One region of the Cellulosilyticum sp. genome, then DNA from elsewhere that is predicted to be linked to it. Evidence: riboswitches for the same ligand, from Rfam matches in the RefSeq annotation. Region 1 holds a riboswitch; the other holds the start of a gene.

Region 1 (4,197 bases):
ACAGTTAGATGCAATGAATTTAACTAAGTCTGAAACTTGTAAGTTGTCTTTTTTACCAAGGTTGATGAAAAGACGAACCATGTTGCCATCAAATTTACTTGCATCAAAGCTTGAACGCGCTGATAAATCTTCTACAGAAAGCTCTGCAGATGCACCCATTACAAGTTTGTCCATAGTCATTTTAAGGAAAGCTGCTGCTACTTCAAGAGAAGTTGCATAGTTTTCTTCTGTGATATCGCCCACTTCTTCTAAAAGTGTTTCAATATAATTTGTATATTTAGAAAGTCCGCCTTCAGCAAGTACTTCTTTTACTTCATCCATGATACCTGAAAGTTTATTTTCTTGGATATCTTCGATTGAAGGTGGTTTGATAAGTTTAATTTTTGATTTTGTATAACGTTGGATATCTCTTAATTTAACAAGTTCTTTACCAGCTGCAAATGTATAAGATACACCTTGACGTTTTGCACGACCAGTTCTACCGATACGGTGTACATAATATTCTTCATCACTTGGTACATCATAGTTGAATACTGCATCTACATCATCAACGTCAATACCGCGAGCTGCTACGTCTGTTGCAATAAGAATATCAATAAGACCATTTCTGAAACGAGACATAACATTATCTCTTTGAAGTTGTTTCATATCACCATGAAGAGATTCTGCACTGTATCCTCTTGCTTGAAGATCACGGCAAAGGTCATCAACGCGGCGTTTTGTATTACAGAATACTACTGAAAGTTTGAAGTTATTTGCATCGATTAAACGTGATAATACCTCTACTTTGTTAGCATCTCTAACTTCTAAGTAGTACTGCTCGATAGTAGGTACTGTAAGCTCTTTATGAACTACGTTTACTTTTACTGGATCATTTTGATATTTGTTTGCAATGTCTAAGATTGCTTTTGCAAGTGTCGCTGAGAAAAGTACGAATTGACGTTCTTCTGGTACACTTTCTAAAATAATATCAATATCTTCACGGAATCCCATGTTAAGCATTTCATCTGCTTCATCTAAGATAATCATGTTTAAATCATCAAGTTTAAGTGTTCTTCTTCTGATGTGATCCATTACACGACCTGGTGTTCCAATGATAACTTGTGGTTTTTTTCTAAGGGCAGAAATTTGACGATCAATTTGTTGTCCACCATAAATCGGAAGGACACGTACACCCTTTTTGTATTTTGATAAAGCTGTTATTTCTTCAGCTACTTGGATAACGAGCTCACGTGTTGGACAAAGAATTAAAACTTGTACATTATCATCACTTGTATCCACAAGTTCGATTGCTGGGATACCGAAAGCACATGTTTTACCTGTTCCTGTAGGTGCTTGTGCAATAATGTCTTTTCCTTCTAAAATAACTGGGATTGCTTTTGCTTGAATAGGAGTTGTCTCCTCAAATCCCATGTCCTGAGCCGCTCTAATAATTTCTTCTGATACTTCTAATTGGTTAAATAATATACTTTCTATGATCATTACCTCTACAATCTATCTATAATTTATATAAACATCAAATGGCTAGTGCCATCTTCTCTTCGGAGTAAGAAAATATTTGAAACACCGTTTTCTACTCGAACTTCCTTGCTCTTAAATAAAGTGACTAGCGTCACATTATCTATATTTGAGCCGCACAGTTAAAAACCGAACTTTCCTACTCTAAAATAAAGAGTCTAGCGTCGCGTTATCTTTAGGATAGGAAATTATAGTTATACTTTCCTAATCCATAAAAAACGAGTCTTCGCTTACATACTACATTGAATAATACTACATATTTGGAAAAACCTCAAGGAGTAAAATGTTCCATAGCCTTCAAAATATGCCCAAAACCAAAAAAAATTTCTTCCTATTTATAATATAGGTATTTAAAAGCATACGTTTTACACTATTTCCCATTTATTTTATACAAGCTATTTATCGTTAAATTAATTCCATTATTTACCACGTTTTTTATTTATCTTTTTATATTTCATTGAATTTAAAGTTTACTTTTATTAATCTGTATATTATACTAAATTATACAAACACACTAGCTAGGGGTGCCATTTGGCTGAGAGGATTATTCCAACTCGTTGAACCTGATATGGTTAATACCATCGTAGGGAAGCAAGTCGATTATGATTAATTATCTTTTATATAGATATTTAAATCCTTCAAACCATAAATTTTATTGCCTCTAAATAGATTTTCTATTTGGAGGTTTTTTTATTGCTTTTTATATTGTACCCCTTATAAATAAAAATAATTTCAGCTTTAGAATGTTTGAGAATACTATAAAATGGGAGGCTTTAAAGTGAATTATACAACACAAATGGATGCTGCAAAAAAAGGGATTGTCACAAAGGAAATGGAAACTGTTGCAAAAAAGGAAAATGTAGATGTAAAACTTATTATGCAAAAAGTAGCTGAGGGTAAAATTGCTATTCCTGCTAATAAAAATCATGCTTGTCTTTCTGCTGAAGGTGTAGGTGAAGGCTTAAAAACTAAAATCAACGTTAACCTTGGTATTTCTAGAGACTGCTGCAACATTGAAAAAGAAATGGAAAAGGTAAATATGGCGATTCAAATGGGAACTGAAGCTATTATGGACCTTTCAAACTATGGTCATACAGAAATGTTTAGAAAAAAACTCATTGCCACTGCTCCTGCTATGATTGGAACAGTACCAATGTACGATGCCATTGGTTTCTTACAAAAAGACATTGCAGATATCACAATAGATGAGTTCTTTAAAGTAGTTGAAAAACATGCTGAAGACGGCGTAGACTTCATGACAATTCACGTAGGTCTTAATCGTGAAACAGTTGAAACCTTTAAACGCAATAAACGTCTTACAAATATCGTTTCTCGTGGCGGCTCTCTCCTATTTGCTTGGATGGAAGCTAATCATGCTGAAAATCCATTTTATGAATACTATGATAGACTTCTCGATATCTGTGAAAAATATGATGTTACCTTAAGTCTTGGAGATGCCTGTAGACCTGGTAGTATTGCTGATGCAACAGATGCAGTTCAAATCAAAGAACTCATTACACTTGGAGAGCTTACAAAACGTGCTTGGGAAAGAAATGTTCAAGTCATGATTGAAGGACCAGGGCACATGGCACTCAATGAAATTGAGGCAAACGTTATGCTAGAGAAAAAACTTTGTCATGGTGCACCATTCTATGTACTCGGACCACTTGTAACAGATGTTGCGCCTGGCTATGATCACATTACAAGTGCTATCGGGGGTGCTATTGCGGCAGCGGCTGGCGTAGACTTCTTATGCTATGTTACACCAGCTGAACACCTTCGCCTACCTAACCTTGAAGATATGAAAGAAGGAATCGTAGCTACTAAAATAGCAGCCCATGCTGGTGATATTGCAAAAAATATCCCTGGTGCAAGAGACTGGGATAACAAAATGAGCAAAGCCCGTGCAGATATCAACTGGGAAGCTATGTTTGACCTCGCCTTAGAACCAGAGAAACCAAGACGTTATCGTGAAGAATCAAAACCCGAACACGAAGATACCTGTACAATGTGTGGTAAAATGTGTGCTGTCCGCAGCATGAACAAAGTCCTTGCTGGAGAAAAGGTTGATATCTTTGAATAAATAAGAGATGTATATGGGAAACAGAAAAAAGTTATGTTGGAGTTACTTTTAAAAAGAAAAAAAGTAACTCCAACATAACTTTTATTTAAAATCTCTGCGTTCATAAAATAGGTCGATTATGCCGTTATTAATTTCTGTTGAAATAAGTTTTAGGGGCATTTCTTTTTCGTGCTTTGTAAATAGGCTAATGCCTTTTCCTAATAATGTTGGTATGAGTGAAACACACACCTTGTCAATTAAATCTAAATTTATCAATTGATTAACTATAGATGCCCCACCACAAATCCATATATCTTTTCCATCTTCTAGTTTAAGCCGGTTTATTAAATCAGATAAATTTTCATCAGTAAAAATAATCTCATCAGTACTATCTAATTTCTTATGCGTTAAAACATAGCTCTTTTTACCAAGGTACGCCCATGAGTCAGGAGATAGCTCTGTGACAATTTGATAGTATGTTTTATATCCCAAAATTACTATATCCACCGTTTCTATAAAGCGTGGGAAACTCCCTTGATTGTCTTTATCACTTCCATCCCCTGCTAACCAGTCCACGCCTCCCTTTTCATCTGCAATATAACCATCTATACTCATCG
Region 2 (4,197 bases), on a different contig from region 1:
GTTAGCATAGAGAAACCAACTAAAACCTTGAAATATATATGTACGTAAATTGCTTTCTCTCAATGATTTCACATTACTAAAAGTTATGAATAACTAAAATTTATAAATGTGAAATCTACAATAAATATGTAATTTAAATATTCCATTAATTTGTATTTGTTTTGAATAGGTAGTGCTATAATAAATGAGACGAATATTAATAATAGGGACTAAAAATAGGGTGGTGTTGAAATGGTTAGAGTCTTGTATGAGTGGAAGAACAATGTAAGGAAGCTCTGTGCAGTGATGTTAGTTGGCATAATGTGTGTAGCACCAGTTATGGCACAGGAACAGGTAAGTAATGATTATCCTAGCGCATGGGCTATGGAAGCGGTCATGGAGGGACAGAATTATGGCATATATCCTTTGACTTGGCATGAGAATTTTAAGGCTAAGATTACTAAGGCGCAGATTGCTACGTTGAAAAAGGGAATTAGTGAGAAGATACAGAGCATAAGTGGGGTAAAATTAAAAGAAAATGCTATAGATGAACAGGTTAAGGGTAATACAAGAGGAGAAGTTTTAAGAGGGTTATTTTTAGTACTTAAGAATTATGAGTACCCAGTAGACTTAGGATTAGATGAAATAGATGCTATAGAATTTATGCAAAAAAACAATATTTTATCCGGAAATACTAAGGATTTTAAATTAAATAGGGTATGTACTATAGAAGAAGCTATTGTATTTGGCACACGTATTACAGATTGGGTATATAATCAATTGGATGCAGGGAGCAAAGGTTACTTTTGGAAAGTAGAAGGCGGAAAAAATGATGTATATCTATTTGGTTCTATCCATGCAGCGGATGCTAGATTGTATCCTTTTGCTCAAGAGATATTAGAGGCCTATGATACGGCTGATGTGATTGGATTTGAAATTGATACATCAGATGAAGCAGATTATAATAAATTTGCTAATTTAGCACTTTATGATGATGGTTCTTCATTAAAGGATCATGTTTCAGAGGAAACATATGATTTATTGTTATCATGCAAAGAAGCGATAGGCTTAACAGAAACACAGCTTAATAAATTTAAGGTCTGGTATTTGAGTAATTATGTATCTACTTTAAGTTTAAGTGATATAAGAGAAGTTGAAGAGTCGCAAGAAGCTGTAGAGTATGGCATTGATAATTATTTCTTTTATAAGGCGTATTATGATGATAAGGAGATTTATCCGTTAGAGAGCTATGAGATACAGGCAAAAATGTTTGATAGTTTTTCTGATGAATTGCAGGAATACTTACTGTTAGGAAATTTATATAATTTGTTATATAGTGAGGATTCAAGTGAAGCTTTAAGTGAAGAAGAGATTAAAGCAATGAATGATCAATGGTTAACGTTAATGAAGGCTGGAGATATTGAAGGATTTAAGGTATATTATGATACAAGTAATGTTGATTTAGGAAATGAAGTGTTAACTAAGGAATACATAGATAAATTACTCACAAATCGTGATGCAAAGATGGCAGAAAAAATTGAGGGGTGCTTAAATAATGAGACTGGAAACACATATTTTATAATAGTGGGGGCAGCGCATTACATTAGTGCACGAGATAATAGTGTAATTGATCAATTAAAAGCAAAGGGATATACTGTAACACAAATTAAATAGTGGTCTTTGTTTTGAGATAAAGACAAGTAGTGATATAATAAAGAAAGAGTCTGGAAGAATATAAATAGACTTAAAGTAAGAGATTAAAAAGCTAAGATAGTGGAGGGAGCCTGTGAGGCAGGCTGAGAGGAAGTTGACAGCTTCGACCTATGACCTGATTTGGATAATGCCAACGTAGGGAACATTATGAAATTAAAGGGGTAATTTTATCCTAAAATAGTTTTACTATTTTTTAATAGAGTAATAGTTACGTGGTTAAATAAATGAGGAAATAAGGAGCTGTTGTACTAACTTAGTATAAAGCTCCTTTTTCTATATAAAAATTTCTATATAAGAATTTCTATACAAAAGTTTTTTGTGCAAAAGTGTAATTTTAAATTACGGGCCAAACGTCTTTATATTTAAAATACAAATAAATGTTATATAATTAACTGTATTATTTAATCAGAGAGGCACTTTGCAAAAAAATTATTGGCACATGAATAGATTAAGTTTGAAGTGGCAATTAATTTACATTGAATATGAAGTAAACGTTAATGGATATTAGGAAAGGGAGATTAAAATAATGGAATTAAACAGTATTGTTAGAAATATACGTGAAAATGGCGCTTTGGTGCATTGCATTACAAATTATGTAACGGTCAATGATTGTGCCAATATTGTATTAGCCAGTGGTGGCTCCCCTATTATGGCGGATGATGTTTTGGAGGTTGAAGATATTACAAGTATGTGTCACGCATTGGTAATTAATATTGGGACCTTAAATATAAGGACGATAGATTCTATGATTAGAGCAGGACGCAGAGCGAATCATCTAGGTCATCCGGTTATTTTAGATCCAGTAGGAATAGGTGCTTCGGAGCTTAGAATGCAGACGGTTCTTCAACTTTTACAGGAAGTAAAAGTTTCTGTTATTCGAGGCAATATATCTGAGATTAAAGCAATCTATGAAGGCTCAGGTGTAACACAAGGTGTGGATGCAGTAGGGGAAGATAAAATAAATGAAGAAAATCTAGACCAGGCCATTATGTTAGCAAAGAGTTTAAGTAGAAGATTAAATGCAGTCATTGCAATTACGGGCATGATTGATATAGTTGCACAAGGCGATATGGCATATGTTATTCGTAATGGGCATAGTATGATGTCTAGGATTACTGGAACAGGATGTATGTTAACAAGTGTTATTGGAAGTTACTGTGGTGCAAATCAAGATAACATATTAGAAGCAACAGCTGCTGCAGTAAGTGCAATGGGGCTTTGCGGTGAACTTGCTTATAATAAAGTTCAAGTAAATGGTGAAGGGACTGGAAGCTTTAAGGTATACTTAATGGATTACATGAGCCTAATAGATGGAGAGATTTTAGCTAAAGGCGCAAGAATACAGCTGCGCTAAGTCTTACAAAGGGTATCTGGTAAAATCAATAACGCATAAAGAACTAAGGAAGAGGGTAATGAAGATGGAAAATAAATTAAATATAGACCAGGCGGCTATGTGTTTATATGCTGTAACAGATAGAAGTTGGTTAAATGGTAAAGCATTAGAGGAACAGGTTGAAGCAGCATTAAAAGGTGGCATTACTTGCTTGCAACTTAGAGAAAAGGATTTAGATGAAGAGGCGTTTATTGAAGAAGCTAAGAAAATTAAAAAACTAACAGATGCTTATAAGGTACCTTTTATTATTAATGATAATGTAAATGTTGCTTTGGCGGTAGATGCAGATGGCGTACATGTGGGGCAAAAGGATATGGCAGCACAAGACGTAAGGACAAAACTTGGCCCAGATAAGATATTGGGTGTATCAGCACAAACAGTAGAACAGGCCATAAGTGCACAAGAAGCGGGGGCGGATTATATTGGTGTTGGTGCAATGTTTACGACTTCTACTAAAAAGGATGCTAATGCAACTTCACGTGAGACACTTAAAGAAATTCGCAAAAATGTACATATTCCAATTGTAGCAATTGGTGGTATTAATAAAGAAAATCTCATGGAGTTAGCAGGCTATGGTGCGGATGGCATTGCCGTAGTATCAGCTATCTTCGCACAAGAAAATATTGAGGAGGCTACTAGAGTACTGAAGGAATTGAGTAAAGAGATGGTAAAAGTTAAGGAGAGTGAAAAATGCTAAAAGTGAATAGGCCTGAAATAAAGGGCATTATTTTTGATATGGATGGGACATTACTGGATTCTATGCCAACTTGGCGTGGCATTGGCGGAACTTTATTAAAGAATAATGGGATTCAGCCACCAGAAGATATTAATGATCGTTTAAAGGAATTAAGCTTTATAGATACAGCACATTATTTTAGAAGTGATTTAGGTTTACAAATGTCCGTAGAGGATATTGTAGCTGGCATTAATGATTTGATGCGCCGGGCTTATGCTGAGACGGTACCTTTAAAGAAAGGGACAAAGGAAGTCTTGGAACGCTTAAGAAATAAGGGCTATAAAATGAGCATTGCTACAGCGACAGATAGAGAATTGGCGTTAATAGGGCTTAAGAGACTAGGCATTTTAGATTATTTTGAAGTGGTAGTTAGTTG

The links. A riboswitch is a leader RNA that binds a small molecule or an ion and turns the genes downstream of it on or off. The one in region 1 is predicted to bind thiamine pyrophosphate.
Region 2: another riboswitch for thiamine pyrophosphate. It lies ahead of thiM (hydroxyethylthiazole kinase); the one in region 1 lies ahead of thiC (phosphomethylpyrimidine synthase ThiC).

Annotation. Positions count from the first base shown of each region.
Region 1 is NZ_CEVXFV010000021.1:6,442-10,638, forward strand. It holds gene AC1VAQ_RS10495 (DEAD/DEAH box helicase) at 1-1,482, opposite strand, end outside; TPP riboswitch at 2,029-2,125, shown strand; gene thiC (phosphomethylpyrimidine synthase ThiC) at 2,297-3,601, shown strand; gene AC1VAQ_RS10505 (dihydrofolate reductase family protein) at 3,683-4,197, opposite strand, start outside.
Region 2 is NZ_CEVXFV010000052.1:542-4,738, forward strand. It holds gene AC1VAQ_RS16840 (TraB/GumN family protein) at 232-1,653, shown strand; TPP riboswitch at 1,746-1,852, shown strand; gene thiM (hydroxyethylthiazole kinase) at 2,219-3,046, shown strand; gene thiE (thiamine phosphate synthase) at 3,105-3,782, shown strand; gene AC1VAQ_RS16855 (HAD family hydrolase) at 3,776-4,197, shown strand, end outside.